3 regions of the Streptosporangium sp. NPDC049376 genome follow, and region 3 is predicted to be linked to each of the others. Evidence: riboswitches for the same ligand, from Rfam matches in the RefSeq annotation. Region 3 holds a riboswitch; each other region holds the start of a gene.
What was found. Region 3 has a riboswitch for S-adenosylmethionine ahead of ACIBVQ_RS28850 (aminotransferase class V-fold PLP-dependent enzyme). Riboswitches for the same ligand answer to the same signal wherever they lie in the genome.
Positions count from the first base shown of each region.

Region 1 (7,155 bases), on a different contig from region 3:
GGTCCAGGTCGAGCCGGTCGGCGTGCCGGGGTACGGCCTTGCGGATCAGCAGCCGCATCCCGGGGCTGCGCCATTCCTCTGCGGCGAACCGTTCGGCGAACTCCGGCCAACCGGTCCTGACCCGTTTCGGATGGCTGTTGAGGAGTTCGTGGTAGTAGGCGAAGGCGAGTTCCTTGGCGGCCAGGGGCCACACGTCCCGCCGGAAGTTCCACGGCCCCTCCCCCAGCGCCCCCGCCGTCAGGAAGCGCGGCGCGGGCGGCCGGAGCCCCTGGAAGCGGTAGGCGGTCTTGGCGTGGTATGGCACACCGCGCCGAGACCCCACGTGCAGCAGCGGTTCCCGCCCGCTGGGCAGGTAGACGAGCTCCCCGTCGTGTTCCCTGACGAACCGGCCGCCCCTTCCTGAGGTGAGCAGCACCATCAGGTCGACGAAGGCCAGTCCCAGGCCGCGCACGATCACCGGTTCACCGGCGGGCAGCCGGTCCAGGCCGAGGTCGAGGTCCGCGGTGTAGCCGGTCGGCAGGTAGCGCAGGCCGCTCTCCCTTGCCAGGGCCGTCAGCCCGCGTTCCTCCGCCGCCGGGGTGACGTCGCCGTGTCCCTGCGCGAGGATCACGGCGCCCACCTCAAGGGTCGTCCCGTCCTCAAGCAGTACGGCCTGGCCTCCCGGGACGTCGGTCAGGTCGAGTGCCCGGGTCCGGTGCACGTGCACCCGGACACCGCGGGGGGCGGTGTCCACGGCTCGCCGGAAGGCGTGGGTGAGGTAGGCGTTCTGCACGGGCCGGGGGACGAAGCGTCCGGGGTCGCAGCCGAGCCACTCGGCCAGCGAGGGGCCGGGGCGGATCGGGCCGACGCACCGGACGGACTCGTCGGTGAAGAGCGTCACGTCGGCGGCGGCGGAGTTCATCCAGAGCAGGTCGGGTTGCCGCTCGCGCCAGACCCTGCCGCCGCCCGGCGGGTAGGGGTCGATCACGTGGACGTCGAGCGACGGCCAGCTGAGCAGTTCGGCGGCGTTGGCGCAGATCCGCTCGACCAGGCAGGTGCCGGTCGGCCCGGCGCCGACGATCGCGATGGAGGCGCTCACGCCGACCACTCCCCTCTCGTACGGTCCGTCACAGCGCTGCTCTTCGATGGGGCAGGTCCCAGTCGGGGGTGGCGGGCTCGACCGGCACCCGCCACGGGTCGGTCTCCCCCGTGGGGGAGGCGAGCACGGTGAGGTCGGTGTTCTCGCGGAAGGCGGGGTGCTGGTAGAGGTCCCTGGCGTAGTCCCACAGGTTGGGGAAGGCGGTCAGCGGGCGCTCGCTGATCCTGGCCGACGGGTTGTCGCTCACGTCGAACCTGACCAGGGTGGGCCAGAGCCGTACGTCGGACTCGGTGACGGCGGAGCCGAACAGGAACCTGCGGCCGGCGAGCCTGGCGTCGAGTTCGTCGAGGAAGCCGATCACGGCCTTCCTCGCCCGGTGGTACTCCGGTTCGGTCGTGGCGGCGGAGACCCGGCCCGCGGCGGTGTTGGCGTACTCGTAGATGCGCGCGTTGAGCGCGTCGATCTCGGTCCGCAGTTCCTCGGGGTAGAGGTCGGCCTCGGGGTCGCCGCCGAAGCGTGTGCCCAGGTCGATGGTGATGTCCGGGAAGTTGTTGCTGACGATGCGCCCCCCGTGCCGGTCCCACAGCACCGGCACGGAGACGTGTCCGTCGAATCCGGGTTCGGTCGCCTCGTAGGCCTGCCTGAGGGTCGCGAAGCCGTTGACCGGGTCGGCGCCGCGCCGCTCGCGGAACGCCCACCCCCTGCCGTCCCGCTCGTCGTCCACGTAGGACAGCGAGACGACGTCCTGCAGCCCTTTGAGGGAACGCACGATCGCCGTACGCTGCGCGTAGGGGCAGACCGCCGCAACGTAGAGGTGGTAGCGCCCGGCCTCGGCGGGGAACTCCCCGGTGCCGTCGTCGGTGATCCGTCCCTGGAAGGGGTAGCGGGGGCCGGGCCTGCCACCGGGCCGGTAGCGGCCGTGGGTGTCCAGGTCCACTGGGCTGGCGTAGTTGAGTGTGATCTCGGACATGTGACACTCCCAGGGCATGCCTCGGTGACCCGTGCGGGTCCGCGCTTGCGGCACGCCGACCGTGCCACCCGGTCCTCCCCGGGGGCACCCCGCCGCGGTGCGAGGGTTGCCGGTCAGCGAGCCGGGGCTTTGCACTGACACTCTTAACCTAGTTAGACGGTAGGAAATACATAGATCTCTGTCAACCCTTAAAGTCGGGGGATGTCTCATGAGATCGTCCGCGTGGTCTACCGCAAGTACGACGGCTCGCTGCACTGGAACCACCCGGCCCTGCTCCTCGGCGAGGACGAACACGGCGTGTGGGTCGGCTGCCCGCCCGGCAGCAGCGGCAGGCGGGGGCAGGAGCCGCCCGTCGTCTGGGACGAGCCGTTCGTGATCCTCTTCCCCCGTGACGCCTGGTGGACGGCCACCTTCAACGCGGCGCCGTACAAGGCCGAGATCTACTGTGACGTCTCGACCGTGCCGCGCTGGGACGGCGACGAGGTGACCATGGTCGACCTCGACCTCGACGTGATCCGCATGCGCAAGGACGGCCGGGTGCTCCTGGACGACGAGGACGAGTTCGAGGAGCACCAGGTCCGCTACGCCTACCCCAGGGAGATCGTGGAGGGCGCCCGCGCCTCGGCCGCCGCGCTGATGGAGGCCGTCACCGCCAGGACGGCCCCCTTCGCCTCACCTCCGCACTGGCTCTCCCTGGTCTCCGGGAACCGCTGAGAAGGACGTCACCGCCCCGGGCTCCACCGGCCCGCCGACCGCTCCCTGGAGTCGGGGTGGGTGACGAAGTTCGGCGAGAGCCGCTCCTGGTCGTAGTACCGGTGGAAGACCGGGGTCGCGGCCCCCGAGATGGGCGGGACGATCCAGCTCCAGTCGGCCGGGCAGATCCTGCCCGCGCTCTCCTCCCGCGCCACGTGCGTCAGGAAGCGCCTGGACTCGGCGTGGTGGTCGGTTATGGTGACCCCCGCCCTGTCGAAGGAGTACAGGACCGCCACGTTCAGCTCGACCAGCGCGTGGTCGCGCCACAGCGAACGCTCGTTACGGGTGTCCAGGCCGAGCCGCGCGGCGACCAGGGGCACCAGGTTGTAGCGGTCGGGGTCCGCGAGATTGCGCGCCCCGATCTCGGTCCCCATGTACCAGCCGTTGAACGGCGCGGCCCGGTAGCAGACCCCGCCGATCTCCAGGCACATGTTCGAGATCGCCGGTACGGCGTGCCAGCGCAGCCCCAGCCGCTCGAACCACGGATAGGCCGGGTGGGACAGCGGCACCTCTAGCACCGCGTCCCCGGGGATCGTGGACAGCACAGGCGGCCCGTCGCCCATCGAGACCGCCAGGGGAAGCACGTCGAAGGGCGTGCCCCGGCCGCCCGGCCAGCCGAGTTTACGGGCCATCGTGGTGAACCCGGCGTTGCGCGGATCGCCGACGACCGAACCGTCGTCCATCGCGTACCCCGCGTAACGGATGAGCTGCTCGTTCCAGATCCTCGGCCCCGGCGCCCCCGGCCGGTCCTGGGCGAAGATCGTGATCATCGGCCGGATCCGGCCGTCGGAGACGGCCTCACGGAGATGGTCGACGCACTCGACGGCGACCCCCTCGACCGTGTTCACCCGGCGCCGGTCGCGTACCCGCAGTGACTTCCAGTACAACCGCCCGATACACCTGTCGCTGTTGCGCCAGGCCACCCGGGCGCCGAAGACGAGTTCCTTCGGCGTGTGGGTGTAGGTCCCCGTCGCGGCGATCTCGGCGCGCACCTCGCGCAGCCTGGGCTTCACAGGGCCCGCGTCCGGGTTCTCCTCGTGGAACAGCGTCAGGAACTCCTCGGCGGCCGTCACGTCCACCGGCGGGGCCACCGGTTGGGAAGGCGGCTGCCACGGCGCCCTCCCGTCGTCCCGGTGGGCCCCCGCATAGCCCTGCGCGCGTGCTCCCTGTTCCCTCGCCGGCGTCTGGCGCCGGGGTTTCGGCCAAGTCGGCACAGAAAAACCACCTGTATACGTCTAACGGGTACGGCATGCCGTTCCGGGCGGCACGGTTCCCTCGGCGTGATGTCCCGCGTGATGTCTCCGGCCCGGCGGTGATCCCACTGCGGTACGGCGCCCACGACCCGGTCACCGAGTGCGAGCGGAAGGACACGAGGCGATGCGCCCCCTATTTTCCGTGATTCACCGGGATTTGTCCGCGAAATAGGACACGAAACGGCGAAGGCCCCGGGAGCTGTGCTCCCGGGGCCTTCCTGATGGCTCCCGCGATAGGACTCGAACCTATAACCTGCCGGTTAACAGCCGGCTGCTCTGCCGATTGAGCTACACGGGATCGTGCTTCGCGCTGTTCGGACCTGGGGTTTTCCCCCGCTCCTTGCGGCGCAGGAATAGATTAGCGCACTCCGGGAGTGTGTGTCGCATCGATGCTCCGGGGTAGGGCCGAGACAACTCACGATCCGCGGGTAGGGTCCCGCCCAGGACGCTTGTGGAGGTGGAGATGCGTTACCGACTGATGTTCGGTGTAGGCCTCGCGGTCGGCTACATCCTTGGGAGCCGCGCAGGCCGGGAGCGCTATGAGCAGCTCAAGCGGATGGCGCGCCGGGTCTCGGACAACCCCGCCGTCCAGGAGGCCGCGGGGCTGGTCGGCGCCCAGGTTTCCAGGGCCACCGACGTGGCCAGGACGAAGGTGAGTGACGTGGCCAGGGACAAACTGCCGTTCCTGCAGCCGCGCGACGGCAGGGGGCCGGAAGAGCACGACGAAACGGGCACCGGATGGCCACGGGAGGAGAAGGCCGTCACCCCCCACTGATCCCGCCGCCCGCGCGGGTCACGGCGCCCACCGGACCCGCGCGGGCTCCTTTCGCGTTCCGTACCGAGAAAAGCCGGTCGTGGGACGCCCTCAGACGCCGAAACTGCGGCGCGTCTCCTCCAGGGCCTGCTCGGCGAGAGCGCGCAGACCGGGGTCCTGCGGGTCCATCCCGGCGTCGAAGACGAACTCCCAGATCATCTGGTCGTCGTCGGTCCTCCTCGCCACCAGCCGCACTCCCCCTCTGGCGTCCAGCGGGGCGTACTGACTGACCACGATCGAGGCCATGACCCGCTCCCGCACGGCCTCCGGCACCCGCCCCGGCTCGGGCAGCGGCGCCCGGAGCGTCCGACCCTCCGTGGTGACGACCGTCAGCCCCTCCTCGTCCCACACCCCCCGGTCGATCCGGAACCACGACAGCCTGGTCTCGCCCAGATAGAGCGCCTTGTCGGTCGCGACCACGTAGCCTTCGGGCCCCTCGGCGTAGGTGAGCACCCGGTCGGTCGGCGCCACGGCCGCGCGGACCCCCGCGGGCGTCCGATTGAAGAGCTTCATCCCTCCACGTTATCGGCGAGCAGATCGAGGGTGAGCGCGGCGGACCAGGAGAAGTCCCTGCTGCCCCTGCCGCTGCCGTCGAAGGGGTCGAAGCACTCCCTGAAGCCCGCCTGCCGTACTAGGCGCAGGGTGCAGACGCCGAGCAGCCGCGCCAGGCCGTCCAGCCCGTGCACGGCCGCCGCCCGCCGCAGCAGCCAGTTGGTGTTCACCCAGGACGGCCCTCGCCAGTAGCGCGACCGGTCGAACTGGGTGGCGCGGATCTCACAGCTGGGCACGGGATATCCGGCGGCCCCCATGAACCGGGCCGATTCGAGCACCCCGACCAGCTTGGCCACCCGGTCGGCGGGCAGGCCGGGGTCGAGCATCGGCCCGAAGGCGCCCACGGTGCACATCGGGCTGAGCCGTCCCGAGCGCAGGTCGAGGGCGTGGAAGGCCTCACCGCCCCAGAGCCGTTCGAGCAGCCCGGCGCGGATCCGCTCGGCCGCCTCCCGGTGCGGCGCGGGATCGGCCCCGGCCAGCGGGGCCAGCTCGGCGAGCGCCTGGCAGGAGGCCAGCCAGATCCCGTTGAACAGCGGGTCCTCGACCGCGAAGGGATGCTCCGCGCGCAGGTAGGCCGGGTCATAGCCGGAGTCGCGGTAACGCTGGGCCAGCCAGACGTAGCGGTCGGGGAACGGTTCCTCCCCGTGGGCGCCGGAGGCCTGGGTCACGGCGTCCAGCGGGGCGTCCCACACCGGGCTGTCGTCCATCCCCGACTCCCAGGGGTGGACGATCGCGGCCAGTCCTCCCCCTCCCAGGTCCCTGGCCGTGGCGAGGTAGTCGTGCTGGGCCACAAGCATGGGGTACAGCCTGCGGACCAGGCCGCGCGCCTCCTCGCGGTTCCTCGCGTGCCGCCACATCCACCAGGTGGCCAGGGCGTGCAGGGGCGGCTGGGTCAGCCCGGAGGTCGGCACCCCGTTGGGGGCGGCGGGATGCTCCCCGGACCGCCAGACGGAGGGGCCGGGGAAGTAGGCGTCGGCGAGACCCCGGTTGAAGACGATGTGGGGCACCATCCCGGTGTGCCACTGCCCGGCCAGGAGGCTGAGCAGTTCCGTGCCCGCCCGGCGGGTGTCGCAGCGGGAGACGCCGATCGCGACGAAGGTCGAGTCCCAGTTCCACTGGTGCGGATAGAGGCCGGGCGCGGGCACGGTCACGGCGCCCGCGCGATTGGCGTCGAGTACGGACCACGCCTCGCGTCCGAGTGCGACATCGTCCACCGCTGTCCGCCCCTCCATTCGCCCAGTCTGGGCCAGTATTCGCCGGGAGAACAGCCCTTCGCCCCTTCTGCATGCTTCTGGCATGTCTCTACCCGACCGTCCACGCGTCCCCGAGGACCGTTTCCCATCGGCCTGTCCTATCGGCCATTCGGCGTACGACACACATCTATCGGGCAGAAGACTAAAAAGGGGTCATTTATGGATATAAAGCGGAAAATCATGATCGGGAGGTTGTCTTTGGCGGTCACCGGCGCCGCAGGCGTGCTCTCCCCGGCGTTCCTCCAGCCGTCGTCCGCCCTCGCCGACGTCTCCCCTTCCGGAACACCAGGGACACCGGGGGCACCGGCGGTACCGGAAGCACCCGGGACGCCCGGGATGTCGGGGACGCCCGGCACCGGACGCGCGACCACCCCGCCCGGCGAGGCGCCACACAGCGGCCAGAACGGCCGGGACGGCCAGGATGGACGAGAGGGCCGGGGCGGGGGCGGTGACGGCGGCTCAGGGGGCTCAGGAGGCGCCGG
Region 1 is NZ_JBITMT010000001.1:326,373-333,527, reverse strand. It holds gene ACIBVQ_RS01440 (FAD/NAD(P)-binding protein) at 1-1,078, opposite strand, end outside; gene ACIBVQ_RS01435 (glutathione S-transferase C-terminal domain-containing protein) at 1,107-2,048, opposite strand; SAM riboswitch class IV at 2,085-2,197, opposite strand; gene ACIBVQ_RS01430 (DUF402 domain-containing protein) at 2,250-2,762, shown strand; gene ACIBVQ_RS01425 (nitric oxide synthase oxygenase) at 2,771-3,880, opposite strand; tRNA gene ACIBVQ_RS01420 (tRNA-Asn) at 4,277-4,352, opposite strand; gene ACIBVQ_RS01415 (YtxH domain-containing protein) at 4,518-4,829, shown strand; gene ACIBVQ_RS01410 (hypothetical protein) at 4,920-5,381, opposite strand; gene ACIBVQ_RS01405 (MGH1-like glycoside hydrolase domain-containing protein) at 5,378-6,652, opposite strand.
Region 1: it holds a riboswitch for S-adenosylmethionine, as region 3 does, so the genes downstream of both, ACIBVQ_RS01435 (glutathione S-transferase C-terminal domain-containing protein) here and ACIBVQ_RS28850 (aminotransferase class V-fold PLP-dependent enzyme) in region 3, are expected to answer to the same signal.

Region 2 (7,155 bases), on a different contig from region 3:
TCAGTGGTTCGGCCGAGGCGAGCGCGGAGGTCGCCGCCCAGGCCGACATCGTCGTGGACGGCCCGGAGGGGGTGATGGACCTGCTGGCGTCGATCGCCGATGCCATTGAACGTTAAGTGACCGACAAGTGGGGACGGTTAACGTCCCCGGCATGAGAAAACTCGCCTTCGCCGCCGCCGTGCTCGCCGGCGCCACCCTGTTCACCGTTCCCCAGGCGGCCTCGGCCTCGACCGCGCAGGCCTCGGGAACCTTCACCTTCCGCGGCATGACCCTCAAGCTTCCCTCGGGCTGGCGGGTCTACGGCGGCGCCGACGGCGTCAAGGTGGTCACGGGAAGGTGCGCGAAGCCGCACTCGGCGTATTTCACCCCGAACTGTGAGGCGTTCTGGGTCTTCGGCCCCAAGCAGATCAAGTACGGGCGTGAGCTGTTCTCCGCCTACCGGGGGGACCAGCCGTACTACCCCGCCACCGATGTGCAGCGCTGCCCGTTCGACGCCAAGAGCGGCCAGACGTTCGGCAACGCGTACGCCTCGGGGCTGCGGCAGGTGGGACGCGGGCACAAGGCCGCCTTCAAGGGCTGGCGCGGCGAGTGCTACAGCTACAACGGCAGCAAGCGGACCGGGACCTTCCACCAGCGTGAGTGGTTCCTGCCCACCTCGAAGATCCTCGTCGTGGACGTGTGGGACAACCCGCGCCTGGCGTCCGTGCTCGCGGCGGCTACCTGGAGCTGACCAGGATGCCGCCGACGGCCAGCACGATCATCACGGGCACCATGAGGAAGGCCTGCTGGGTGCCGGACACGTCGGCGAGCGCTCCCAGCAGGAAGGGCCCGACACCTGTCGCCGAACTCGAATAGAGGGAGGCGACGCCCGTCGCCCGCTCGGGACGTCCGGCCGTGGCCGTCAGCACCCGTGAGAGCGCGAGCGGGAAGTGCAGCGAGACCCCCACCCCTGAGACGAGCAGCCCCGCGTAGGCCGCCGGCGGGGCCGTACTCGTCCAGAACAGCAGCCAGCCGACGAAGGTGAGCCCCAGCGCGCCGATGAGCAGCGAGGCGGGCGGGATCCGCAACGCCAGCCTGGCCCCGCCGAAGCGCCCGAGCGCCAGCCCGGCGGTGAAGGCGGTCAGCGCGCTCGCCGCGACCGCCGCGGACAGGCCCGTGTTGTCGCTGACCAGCTTGGCCGCCCAGAGGTTGAACGAGAACTCAAGCCCGACGCAGCAGAACAGCACCGCCCCCGCCAGGTGGAAGCGCATGCCGAGCCCCGGGGAACCCGCGCTCCCGGAGGGCGCCGCCTGCTCCTCCTGGGCGGGCGTGGGAACCCACACGCGGCCCATGGCGAGCGCGAGCAGCACGGTCAGCAGCGGGGTGAGCAGCAGCGCCGTCCGCCAGCCGAGCGCGCTCTGCGCCGCGAGACTGACGACGAACGGGGCGAACAGGCCGATGGTCCCGCCGACCGCGTTGGCCTCACTGATCGCCGACGGCCCCGCGGGACCGTGGTGCCGGCCGAGGACGGACATGCTCGTGTAGAGACTGATCGAGCCCATCCCGCCCGCCAGGCAGTACGCGAGGAGCGTGACCTGCGGTGTGTGGCCGAGGACGACCAGCAGCACCCCCACGTTCATCCCGGTCAGGCCCGTCCAGACGGTGACGCGCGTGCCGAGGCGGCGGGTCAGCCGGGGCAGCGCGAGGCCGGTCAGGACGCCGCCGACGGCCATCATGGTGCCGTGCAGCCCGGCGACCGTCTGCGAGAGGCCCAGTTCGGCGCGGAGCATGGGCAGGGCGGCGCTGAGGCCGTACAGGTAGGTGGCGAAGACACCGAGCTGCAGGTAGACGAGCCAGGTCGGACGGTCACGGGTGAGCCTGGCGGTCACGGGTTCCCCCGAACGTCAATGAAGCGCGAAGTCCCCTGAACTATCTCATATCAGGGCAAAATCTCAGCCGAGTGCGGCGAGCTGGTCAGCGAACCAGCGCTGCGGGGGAAGGGCGGTCGCCAGACGGGCCAGCCTGTCCCCCCGGACGGCGCGCTCATGCTCGGGCATGACGAGGCCCTCGTGGATGGCCCGCGCCGTGGCCGAGACGTCGTAGGGGTTCACCAGCAGCGCGTCCGCGCCCAGCTCGGCCGCGGCCCCCGCCTCGCGCGACAGGACCAGCGCGCTGTTCGGGGACAGCACCGGCCCCTCCTTGGCCACCAGGTTCATCCCGTCGCGGATCGGGTTGACCAGCATCACGTCGGCCAGCCGGTAGGCGGCCAGCGACCGGGGATAGTCGTCCTGGACGTTGAGGATCAGCGGATCCCAGTCCTCGGTGGCGTACTCGTCCTCGATCTCCGAGGCGCAACGCTGCACCGCCGCGGTGTACTCACGGTATTCGGGCAGGTCGTGGCGGGAGGGGTAGGCGAAGGCCAGGTGCACGACCCTGCCGTGCCACTCGGGGTGTGCCGCGAGGAACTCCCGGTAGGCGATCAGGCCCCTGACGATGTTCTTCGACAGCTCGGTCCTGTCGATGCGCACGATCAGCCTGCGGTCGCCGACCAGCTCGCGCAGGGCGGCCATGTGGGACTCGACGTCGGGCTCGCGGGCGCGTTCCCACAGCGCCCGGCCGTCCACGCCCAGGCCGTGCACGCCGATCCGGGTGGTCCGGCCCGCGTGGGTCACCGTACGGCCCGCGCGCTCGACCCGCGCGTCCAGGACGCTCTCGCAGCAGTCCATGAAGGCCCCGGCCCAGCGGTCGGTCAGGAAACCCGCCTGGTCGGCGCCCAGGATGCCCTCAAGCAACTCGGCGGCGACCTCGTCGGGCAGCAGGCCGAAGTACTCGGGAGGGGCCCAGGGCGTGTGGGAGAAGTGGGAGACGCGCAGGTCGGGCCGTTCGCTCCTGAGCATCGCCGGGACCAGGGCCAGGTGGTAGTCCTGCACCATGACCTTGGCGCCGTGCGAGGCCTCCTCGGCCAGCGCCATCGCGAACGCCTCGTTGTAGGCCTGGTAGGACTCCCACTCCCTGCCGAACCTGGCGTCGAAGTGCGGCCTGTTCGGGGTGTCGTAGAGCAGGTGGTGGACGAACCACAGGGTCGAGTTGGCGACCGCGTTGTAGGCCCGCTGGAAGGTCGCCGGGGGGATGTCGAGCATCCGCAGCGCCCCGGTCTCGTATCCCGCCTGGTCGAGCCGCCCCCCGGGAGCGAGCCGTACGGCACCGCGGTCGCCGTCGGACAGGGCGGCGCAGACCCACAGGACGTCGAGCTCCTTGGACACCTCGGACAGGCCGGAGACCAGGCCGCCGCCGCCCCTGCGCATGCTCAGCGCGCCGCCCTCAGACATGGTGAAGGAGACCGGGCCGCGGTTCGAGGCCACCAAAATCCCACTCATCTGACCTCCTCGCCCGGGAGGACGTGGCTTGTCCCGAAGGTTAACCAAACGATAACCGGCGACCATAGGATGTCGAGCGACCGTGACCGTTGATGGGAACCCGTGATGGCGCTGGACGAGACGACCGAGGAACTTGCCCGTGCGGCCGCCGGAGGCGACCACCGGGCACTGGGCGAACTGCTGAAGCGGATCGAGCCCGAGGTGCTGCGGCACTGCGGGCGGATCCTCCCCTACCGGCAGGACGCCGAGGAGGCCTGTCAGGACACCCTGCTCGCCGTGGCCCGCAACATCGCCAGGTTCGAGGGGCGGGCGCGGTTCAGCACGTGGCTGCACATCGTGACCGCCAACTGCGCGCGCACCACCTACCGCTCGCTCAAGCGGCGTTCCGCCGAGCAGAGCTCGGAGGAGTTGCCGCTGCACAACAAGCCCGACGTCGCCAGGGTGAGTGTGATCGCGGGCTCCCGCCTCGACCTGCTCGACGCGATGGAGGCCCTTGAGGCGGACAAGCCCGACCTGGCCCAGGCGCTGGTGCTGCGCGACATCTGCCAGCTCGACTACAACGAGGTCGCCGAGCAGCTCGGCATCCCCCTCGGCACCGCCAAGTCGCGCATCCACCAGGCCCGCAAGTACGTCCAGGGAGCGCTCGGCGACGCCTACGGCTTCTGAGGTTTGTCCGGTTAATGACACACTTCATCTCGTTTGGTGAGACAACTGGTCAGGAGGGGCACAAGGCGAGGTAGAGTGCTTGAGACCTGCATGTCAGGTCCACAACTGAACATTGCTCATCCAGAGGGGTGGAGGGACCGGCCCTGCGAAGCCCCGGCAACCCTCCCGGTTCAAGACTCGCGATCTGGCGAGGGGTCGACCGGGACAGGTGCCAATTCCGGTCTGTGACCAGGGTGGTCGCAGACGAAGATGAGGGAAAGGCCTCGCTTCATGGCGCTCGCGAACACCGCAACCACCACTGCTCTTGACTTCGGTCCCGCCGTCGCTCTCTCCTGTCGTGAGTGTGGTGCCCGCTACGACCTCGGTCCCAGCTTCGCCTGTATCGAGTGTTTCGGGCCCCTTGAGATCGCCTACGACTTCGGGAACGTCACCCGGGAACAGATCTCGCAGGGGCCGGCCAACATCTGGCGCTACCGCTCCCTCCTGCCCGTCCCGGCGGACGTCGCCTCCAAGCCCAACACCGAGCCCGGCTGGACCAGGCTCGTCAAGGCCGACAACCTGGCGCGTGAGCTGGGCCTGCGCTCGCTGCACGTGAAGGACGACTCGGGCAACCCCACGCACTCCTTCAAGGACCGCGTGGTCGCCATCGCCGTCGAGGCGGCCAGGAACTTCGGCTTCCACACCCTGTCCTGCTCCTCGACCGGCAACCTGGCGGGCGCGGTGACCTCCGCCGCCGCCAGGACCGGGCTCGACGCCTGCGTGTTCATCCCCGCCGACCTCGAACAGGGCAAGATCGTCATGGCCTCCGTGTACGGCGGCAAGCTGATCGGCATCGACGGCACCTACGACGACGTCAACCGCTTCTGCTCCGAGCTCATCGGTGACGAGCTCGGCGACAAGTGGGGCTTCGTCAACGTCAACCTCAGGCCCTACTACGCCGAGGGCTCCAAGACCCTGGCCTACGAGATCGCCGAGCAGCTCGGCTGGCGGATCCCCGACCAGATCGTCATCCCGGTCGCCTCCGGCTCCCAGCTCACGAAGATCGACAAGGCGTTCAAGGAGCTGATCGCCCTCGGTCTCGTCGAGGACACGCCGTACAAGATCTTCGGCGCCCAGGCCGAGGGGTGCTCCCCGGTCTCCGCGGCCTACAAGGCGGGCCACGACGTGATCCGCCCTGTCAAGCCCGACACGATCGCCAAGTCGCTGGCCATCGGCAACCCGGCTGACGGGCCCTACGTGCTCGACATCGCCAGGCGCACCGGCGGTGGGGTCGAGGACGTCACCGACCCCGAGATCGTGGACGCCATCCGCCTGCTCGCCAGGACGGAGGGCATCTTCGCCGAGACGGCGGGCGGTGTCACCGTCGGGGTGCTGCGCAAGCTGGTCGAGTCGGGTCGGCTCGACCCCGACGCGGAGACCGTGGTCCTCAACACAGGTGACGGCCTGAAGACCCTTGACGCGGTCGCTGACCAGGCACGTCCCACCGCTGTCATCCGGCCCTCACTCGACGCGTTCCGCGCTGTCGTCGCCTAGAGCTCTGAAAGGTACTGAATTATGAGCGTTTCTGTACGGATTCCGACGATTCTCCGTACGTACACCGGCGGCGCGGCCGAGGTGAACGGCGAGGGCGGGACCCTGCGTGAGGTTCTGCAGAAGCTCGACGCCGACTTCCCCGGGATCGGTGCCCGTATTCTCGATGAATCGGGCAAGATTCGCCGTTTTGTGAACGTCTATGTCGGTGATGAGGATGTCCGTTTCGCCGACAACCTCGACACGGTGACGCCGTCCGGCGTTCAGGTCTCCATCATTCCGGCGGTCGCCGGAGGCTGATCCCGGCGGAGGCCGCGCGGGGCCCTGGGCGGGCCCTGGACGGCCTCCCGGATCCCGATGTCGTCCACTGTCATGGAACGGCGCCCCCGGAACACCCTCACGACACCCGCACCGGCCTGGCCGCGTGCGGGTGTCGTCTTTTGTGATGCAAGCTCACATTTTTGTGCGAAGACATAATGTAATATTTAACTAACTAGTAGTGATAGCAAAACTATGTTGGCGTGTTGAATGCGTCCGTAAAGCGGTAGTTTGCTGGTTGACTCTGTTGCCCCACGGGCTCTCACAGGTATGGTCGAGGGCGATCGACGTAGGCGATGTCTCCGCCTCGGAGATTGAGGACCTCGCGAGAGGAATGGGCGACGTCCTCAAGCCCAGTAAGAGGAGTCGGAAGTGGCGCAAGGCACCGTCAAATGGTTCAACGCGGACAAGGGCTACGGCTTCATCGCGGTAGACGGTGGTAAGGATGTTTTCGTCCATTACTCCGCGATCATGATGGATGGCTACCGTGCGCTCGAACAGGGCCAGAGGGTCGAGTTCGAGATCACGCAGGGACAGAAGGGACCTCAGGCGGAATCGGTCCGGACGGTCTGATCTCGTCCTCCGTCAGCTCGTCGGGAACCCGCTGGCGCATCCCGCGGCAGCGCAGTTCGCGCGGATCGCCCTCGGCATGTCGGCCCGGCTCGTCGCTCCCATCGGCGGGCCGGGCCTTCGCCTAAGCTGACACTCAGGTCAAAGGTCCTTGGCTTGCACTCGTCGGGGGAGAGTGCTAAACAGTGGTTAGCACTCCTCATTGGAGAGTGCCAAACCTGGATCGAGACGATGGGGCCCGCCGAACGGAGTCGCGGGCCCGTATGCCGTCGCGGGCGTCGCCTCGGTCTGGTGCAAGCCACCCTGTGTTTGGGAGGTCTAGCCGTATGGCAGCCAAGATGATCTCGTTTGACGAGGACGCCAGGCGCGGTCTCGAGCGTGGCATGAACCAGCTCGCGGACGCTGTCAAGGTGACCCTCGGCCCCAAGGGCCGCAACGTCGTGCTGGAGAAGAAGTGGGGCGCCCCCACGATCACCAACGACGGTGTCTCCATCGCCAAGGAGATCGAGCTTGAGGACCCGTGGGAGAAGATCGGGGCCGAGCTCGTAAAGGAAGTCGCCAAGAAGACCGACGATGTCGCGGGTGACGGCACCACCACGGCCACCGTGCTTGCTCAGGCGCTGGTCCGCGAGGGCCTGCGCAACGTAGCCGCGGGCGCCAACCCCATGTCCCTGAAGAAGGGCATCGAGGCCGCCGTCGAGCGTGTCTCCGAGGA
Region 2 is NZ_JBITMT010000004.1:21,945-29,099, forward strand. It holds gene otsB (trehalose-phosphatase) at 1-116, shown strand, start outside; gene ACIBVQ_RS13075 (hypothetical protein) at 152-730, shown strand; gene ACIBVQ_RS13080 (MFS transporter) at 717-1,868, opposite strand; gene ACIBVQ_RS13085 (trehalose-6-phosphate synthase) at 1,932-3,356, opposite strand; gene ACIBVQ_RS13090 (RNA polymerase sigma factor) at 3,462-4,022, shown strand; SAM riboswitch class I at 4,136-4,278, shown strand; gene thrC (threonine synthase) at 4,293-5,555, shown strand; gene ACIBVQ_RS13100 (MoaD/ThiS family protein) at 5,577-5,852, shown strand; gene ACIBVQ_RS13105 (cold-shock protein) at 6,243-6,443, shown strand; gene groL (chaperonin GroEL) at 6,767-7,155, shown strand, end outside.
Region 2: it holds a riboswitch for S-adenosylmethionine, as region 3 does, so the genes downstream of both, thrC (threonine synthase) here and ACIBVQ_RS28850 (aminotransferase class V-fold PLP-dependent enzyme) in region 3, are expected to answer to the same signal.

Region 3 (7,155 bases):
CCTATTACTTCGGCGGCAACACCCCTTCCTGGTCACTCTCCTGTGAAATGGCGTTTTATGCGGCTTTCCCGCTTCTACTGCCGCTTCTTCGACGTATTCCAGGAAACCGGCTCCTACTAACCTCGGCGGGGTTGTGGGCCGGGACATGGGTGGTCCCGTTTGTCAGCTTCTCAATGCCGGAAAGCATCGGTTACTGGTTCGTCTGGATCTTCCCGGTGACCAGGGCACTGGAGTTCGCACTCGGCATGACCGTGGCGCTGATGGTCAAGGAGGGCCGCTGGCGGGGACCCGGCCTGCCCGTGGCCGTCGTCCTGGTCCTGGCCGCCTACGCGACCGTCCCGCTGGTCTGGCAGCGCGCGGGCTGGGTGGCGTGGATGGCGGGACCGTTCGCCGTGCTGATCGCCGCCGCCGCGACGGCCGACGTGCGCGAGAAGCGTTCGCCGCTGCGCCTGCCCGCCCTGGTCTGGCTCGGGGAGATCTCCTTTGCCTTCTACCTGGTGCACCAGCCGACGATCAGCCTGGTCAACCGGGTACTCGGGCGCACCCCGGCGCACGCGCTCCTGGTGACGCTGACGGCGCTGCCGCTGGCCGTGCTGCTGGCCTGGGCGCTGCACCGCCTCGTCGAGCGGCCCGCCGAGCGCCTGTTGTCAGGCGGGCGCCCGGGGGCCGCGTGAGACCTCAGACCCGTGCCTCCAGAGCCGTCAGGCCCCGGATGACGTAGCCGGGGTTCCAGGTGGGCTCGGCGGCGAGTTCCATCCGGGGAGCCAGGCGCAGCAGGGCGCCGAACGACTCGGCCAGCTCGATCCTGGCCAGCGGGGCGCCCAGACAGAAGTGGATGCCCGCGCCGAAGGAGATGTGCGGGTTCTCCGCACGGCCGAGGTCGAGGCGGTCGGGGTCGGCGAACACCTCGGGGTCCCGGTTGGCCGAGCCGAACAGCAGCGCCACCTCCGCGCCACGCGGGATGTCCACCCCGCCGACCGAGATGTCCTCAAGGACCCAGCGCTCGAACATCTGCAGCGGGGTGTCCCAGCGCATCAGCTCCTCGATCGCCGTGGGCAGCAGGCCGTGGTCGGCGCGCAGCCGTTCCAGCTCGGCCGGGTTGCGGAACAGCGACCACCAGCCGATTCCGGTGACGTTGACGGTCGCCTCATGACCCGCGTTGAGCAGCAGCACACAGGTGCCGACCAGCTCCTCCTCGGTCAGGGTGTCACCGCCGTCGGCGACCAGGGCCAGGGCGCTGATCAGGTCGTCGCCGGGGTTCGCCCGACGGGCGCGGGCCAGCTCCGACAGGTAGCCGGAGAACTCCTCCGCCGCCCGTACGGCGGTGCGCTGCGTCTCGGGCGACGGGTTGAGCTCATACATCCCGCAGATGTCGGCCGACCAGGGCCGCAGCAGGTGCCGGTCCGCCTCGGGGACGCCGAGCATCTCGGCGATCACGGTCACCGGGAGCGGTTCGGCGACCTCCGCGATGAGGTCGCCGCCGCCACGTGCCACGAAGTCCTCGACCAGCCCCGTGGCGATCGAGGCGACCTTGGGCCGCAGCGCCTCGACCATCCGCGGGGTGAACGCCCGGGAGACCAGGCGGCGCAGGCGGGTGTGGACTGGCGGCTCGACGTCGAGCATCCCGGCCCTGACCACCCGCCAGAACGGGTCGAGGAAGGGCGGCTCCTCCGGCCTGCCGAACTCGGCGTGCGTGGCCACGTGCAGGTAGGACCGGCCGAGTCTCCGGTCGCGCAGCAACGCGTTGACGTCGGCGTGCCGGGCGACCAGCCACTGGCCCGTCGGCTCGAAGAAGGTGACCGGCCGCTGTCTCAGCTCGGCGTAGGCGTCATAGGGGTAGGCGACGAATTCCGGACTCCATGGGTCAAAACGCACAAACCCATGCTAGGGCTCCGGAGTCTTCTCGACGGCCCGGGAACGACGGCGGGCCCGGATGTTGAGCAGCTCGACCACCAGCGAGAACGCCATCGCGAAGTAGATGTAGCCCTTGGAGATGTGCTGTCCGAAACCCTCCGCGAGCAGCACGACGCCGATCAGCACCAGGAACGACAGCGCCAGCATCTTGATCGTCGGGTGCTTGTCCACGAAACGGCTGATCGGCCCCGAGGCGAAGAGCATCACCACGACCGCGACGATGACCGCGATGACCATGATGGCCAGCTCGTCGACCATGCCGACCGCGGTGATCACCGAGTCGAGGGAGAAGACGATGTCCAGCACCATGATCTGCAGGATCACCATGCCGAAGGAGGCCGCCGCCTTCCGGCCGCCGGAGTGGTCCTCGCCGTTCTCGGTGTGGCCGTGGATCTCGTGAACGCTCTTGACCAGCAGGAACAGCCCGCCGAGGATCAGGATCAGGTCGCGTCCCGATATCTCGTGCCCGAAGATCTCAAAGAGCGGGGCGGTGAGCCGTACCACCCAGGACAGGGCGAGCAGCAGCGCCAGGCGGCTGACCAGGGCGGCGAGCAGGCCCAGCCTGCGGGCGTTGTCACGCTGTTCCGGCGGAAGTTTCCCCGCCAGGATCGAGATGAAGATGATGTTGTCGATGCCCAGCACGATCTCCAAAGCGATCAGCGTGAGCAGACCTATCCAGCTCGCCGGGTCGGCCACCCAGTCCATCGGGTCCTCCAGTTTCGGTGGGGAGAGCGCCGCCCGCGCGCGGCGCGTGACCTGACGGGCGTTCACGGTCACAGCTCCAGACGATCGGGCAGAACCGGAAGTTCCTCAGGATCACCGCCGAAACTCCAGCCCTCCGGACCCCTTCCCGCAGACTTGCCAAGCACCGCCTCTGTGTGGGTATAGTCCGGTTCGTAGGTCATGAGTGCCAGCGACAAGCCCCGGCTAGCTGGCCGGCAACCCTCGCGTCCGCGGCGGGGTGCCCCGGGTGAGGACCTGGTCCGGCACGAGGTGTGCCGGGCAAGCGCGGGCTCCAGCACCAAGGCCATGGCTTGGGGTCCGATGACCTCCAAGGAGCTTTGGCGTGTCCACACTGACGATCTTCACCTCCGCCGCCGCCGCCGCCGAAACCGTGACCGTCCCGGCGACCCGTGTCCCCGACGACCGGCCGATCCCCGCGGTCCTCGGCGCCGACCTTGAGGTGCCCGTCAAGGGCGGCAGGCTGGTGCCGTACGCCAACCTCGACTACGCCGCCAGCGCCCCCTGTCTTGAGCCGGTGAGCGCCGCCGTCGCCGCCGCGCTCCCGGCCTACTCCAGCGTCCACCGCGGCGCCGGATACGCCTCCCAGCTGACCACCGCCCGCTACGAGCAGGCCAGGCACACCGTGCGGGCCTTCGTCGGGGCCCGTCCCGACGACGCGGTGATCTTCACGAGGAACACCACCGACGCCACCAACCTGCTGGCCCGCAGCCTGCCCGCCGGGACCACCGTGGTGGTCTTCGAGACCGAGCACCACGCCTCGCTCCTGCCCTGGGCCGACGTCGTACGGCTGCCCGCCCCGGCCTTCCCCGGTGAGGCCGTCCGCGCCTCCGACGACGCGCTGGCCGCGATCGACGGCCCTAAGCTGCTGGTCGTCACCGCCGCCTCCAACGTGACCGGCGAGCTGTGGCCGATCGCCGCGCTGGCCCACATCGCCCACCGCCACGGCGCCCGCGTCCTGGTCGACGCCGCCCAGCTCGTCCCGCACCGCCGCCTCAACCTGACCGCGCTCGACCTGGACTACGTGGTCTTCTCCGGTCACAAGCTCTACGCCCCGTTCGGCACCGGCGCGCTGATCGGCCGCTCCGACTGGCTCTCGGTCGCCGAGCCGTACCTCCGGGGCGGCGGGGCCGTCAGGGCCGTCGAGGACGAGACGACCGACTGGCACGACGACCCCGAGGCCCGTCACGAGGCGGGCACGCCGAACGTGCTGGGCGCCATCGCGCTGGCCGCCGCCTGCGACGCGCTGAGCGCGACCGGCTGGGACGTGCTGGTGCGCGAGGAGGAGCGTCTGCTGGCCCGCCTGCGCGCCGGTCTGGCCGGGATCGAGGGTGTGCACGAGCTGTCCCTGTGGGGCCCCGACCACGCCCGCGTCGGCATCGTCTCCTTCGTCGTGGACGGCTTCACCGCCCGTGAGGTGGCCGAGACGCTGTCCGGCGAGTACGGCATCGGCGTGCGGGACGGCAAGTTCTGCGCCCACCCCTTCGTCAGGCACCTGCTCGGCGCCAAGGACGGCGGCTGCGACGACGTCACCGCCTCCGCGGTGCGCGCCTCCATCGGCGTCGGCAGCACCACCGAGCACGTCGACCGTCTCGTCGAGGCCCTGCGGGATCTCGTCACGCGCCGCTGACGTGACAGCATGGGGCCTATGACTGAGCCCCGGGAAGTGAACGTGGGGATCGGGGCCGGAGCCGACGCCGTCGCGGGAGCGGCGGCGGCCGGCAAGGAGCTGGCCACCGAGGACATGGTCCTGAACATCGGCCCGCAGCACCCCTCGACCCACGGCGTGCTACGCCTGCGCCTGACGCTGGACGGCGAACGGATCAGCGCCGCCGAGCCCGTCGTCGGCTACATGCACCGGGGTGCGGAGAAACTGTTCGAGGTCAGGGACTACCGGCAGATCATCGTGCTGGCCAACCGGCACGACTGGCTGTCGGCGTTCGCCAACGAGCTGGGCGTCGTGCTCGCGGTCGAGCGGATGCTCGGCATGGAGGTCCCCGTCAGGGCCGTGTGGGCGCGCACCCTGATGGCCGAGCTGAACCGGGTGCTCAGCCACCTGATGTTCCTCGGCTCCTACCCCCTCGAACTGGGCGCGATCACCCCCGTCTTCTACGCCTTCCGCGAGCGCGAGACCCTCCAGGCCGTGATGGAGGAGATCTCCGGCGGCCGGATGCACTACATGTTCAACCGGGTCGGCGGTCTCAAGGAGGACCTGCCGTACGGCTGGCTCGACCGGGTGACCCTGGCCGTCGCCGACGTACGGCGCCGCCTGCCCGACATCGAGGCCCTGATCAGCGGGAACGAGATCTTCCTGGCCCGCACGGTCGGCGTCGGGGTGCTCGACCGCGAGACGATCATGCAGTACGGCGTGAGCGGCCCCATCGCCCGCGCCTCCGGCGTCGGCCTCGACCTGCGCAGGGACGACCCCTACCTCGCCTACGGCGAACTGCCGGTCAAGGTCGTGACCCGTTCCGCGGGAGACTGCAACGCCCGCTTCGAGGTGCTGCTCGAACAGGTCCGCGTCTCCCTCGACCTGGCCGACGTCTGTGTGGAGCGGCTGCGGTCCCTGCCGAGGGGGCCGATCAACCAGCGTCTGCCCAAGGTGCTGAAGGTCCCCGAGGGCCATGTCTACGCCTGGACGGAGAATCCACTCGGCATCAACGGCTACTATCTGGTCTCTCGTGGCGAGAAGACCCCCTGGCGGCTGAAGCTCCGGTCCGCCTCCTACAACAACGTCCAGGTGCTGAGAGAGATGTTGCCTGGGCATCTGGTTTCCGACATGGTGGCCATCCTGGGGTCGATGTTCTTCGTGGTCGGTGACATCGACAAGTGACCCGGAGCGCGGAAGGGGGGACATGAGCGAGCGCGTGGACGCCGCTTCCCGCATCGGAGGCCCGAAGCGGGACAAGTACATCGACTGGCTCCGCGCGGTCAGCCTGATCGTCGTCGTGGTCTGGCACTGGGCGTTCACGATCCTGCAGTGGGGGCCGGCCGGCCCCTCCCCGACCAGCCCGCTCGGTTTCACCTCGGGGTTGTGGATCCTCACCTGGCTCTTCCAGGTGCTGCCGCTCTTCTTCTACGTGGGCGGATACGTCCACTTGATGTCGTGGAACCGCGCCTGTGAACGCGGGGTCGGCATCGGCGCCTTCGTGTGGCGGCGCATCCGGGCCCTGGCGATCCCGGCGCTGGCGCTGTCCCTCGCGTGGCTCGCCTTCGGCGGGGTCATCTGGTTGATCTTCGACGTGCCGTGGATCGGCCGGGCCGTGCTCCTGGTGCTGAGCCCGCTGTGGTTCATCGGCGTCTACCTGATGCTGGTCGCCCTGCTGCCCGTGATGCTGTGGCTGCACCAGCGCTTCGACGTACTGGTGCTCATCTGGCTCGGCGGCGCGGCGCTGGTGGTCGACGTGCTGCGGCTGCGGTACGGCCTTGAGGCCATCGGCTGGCTCAACATGGTGATCGTGTGGGGTCTGGCCCACCAGGCGGGCTTCTTCTACGACCGGATGGTCGCGATGCCCCGCAGACTGGACGTCGCGACCCTGTGGACCGGGCTGTTCGCCCTGGTCGGCCTGGTCTACTCGGGCATCTACCCGGGGTCGATGGTCGGGGTGCCCGGCGACAAGCTGTCGAACATGGCTCCGCCGACCTTCGTCATCGTGGCCCTGCTGATCTTCCAGATCGGCCTGGTCGAGGTGCTGCGGCCCGCGATGGAACGGCTGCTCGAACGGCCTCGCTGGGGGTGGGTCAACACCACGATCAACCGGTTCGCGCTGCAGCTGTTCCTGTTCCACACCACCGGCATGGCGATCCTGAACGGGGTGTTCTGGGGGCTGACCGGCTCACCGCCCGGCAGTCAGGTCCCGCCGACGCTGATCTGGTGGCTGGAGCGGCCCCTGGCGATCGCCGGGCCGCTGCTGTGCACGATCCCGTTCCTGTTGATCTTCGGCCGCAGGAACTCGGCGGCCGCCACCCGGTGACGGGTCAGCTTTTCGCGAGCCCGGGCCGACGTCGCTTTTTCCACAGCCGGCGAAGACCTGTGAAAACCGCGTAGAGGGTCATGACGAAAAACGCGCCGAGCAGCAGCAGGTCGAAAACGAGCCTGAACTCCCTGTTGACCACACTCGGATCGTCTGCGTCATAGACGATCGAGACCTTCTCACCCTCGGCGTAACTCCCCCGGATCTCGGCGAAACGCCGGACGTCCTTCACAAAGAAGTTGACCTTGGTGAGTTGGTAGCTCTCCCCTGCCTTCACGGTTCTGGTGGACATCGCCGTCGCGGTGGTCCGGCCGCCGTGAAGATACATGTCGAGGTGCGACGCGCCCACCCGCACCCCCAGGATGGTCGCGAAAGCCCATCCGACGCACAGCAGGACGCAGGCGATCACGTAGATCCCGTTGACGGACCCGTCGTCCACCGGCTCCTCGTCCTCACCCGGCCCGAGGTCCCAGCGTAATCGTCCGGCCATCGACCTTGCCTCCCACATCGAACGACGGCGGGTGGA
Region 3 is NZ_JBITMT010000014.1:2,670-9,824, reverse strand. It holds gene ACIBVQ_RS28865 (acyltransferase family protein) at 1-674, shown strand, start outside; gene ACIBVQ_RS28860 (cytochrome P450) at 679-1,875, opposite strand; gene ACIBVQ_RS28855 (TerC family protein) at 1,885-2,619, opposite strand; SAM riboswitch class IV at 2,814-2,929, shown strand; gene ACIBVQ_RS28850 (aminotransferase class V-fold PLP-dependent enzyme) at 2,981-4,285, shown strand; gene ACIBVQ_RS28845 (NADH-quinone oxidoreductase subunit D) at 4,304-5,488, shown strand; gene ACIBVQ_RS28840 (acyltransferase) at 5,511-6,629, shown strand; gene ACIBVQ_RS28835 (hypothetical protein) at 6,634-7,068, opposite strand.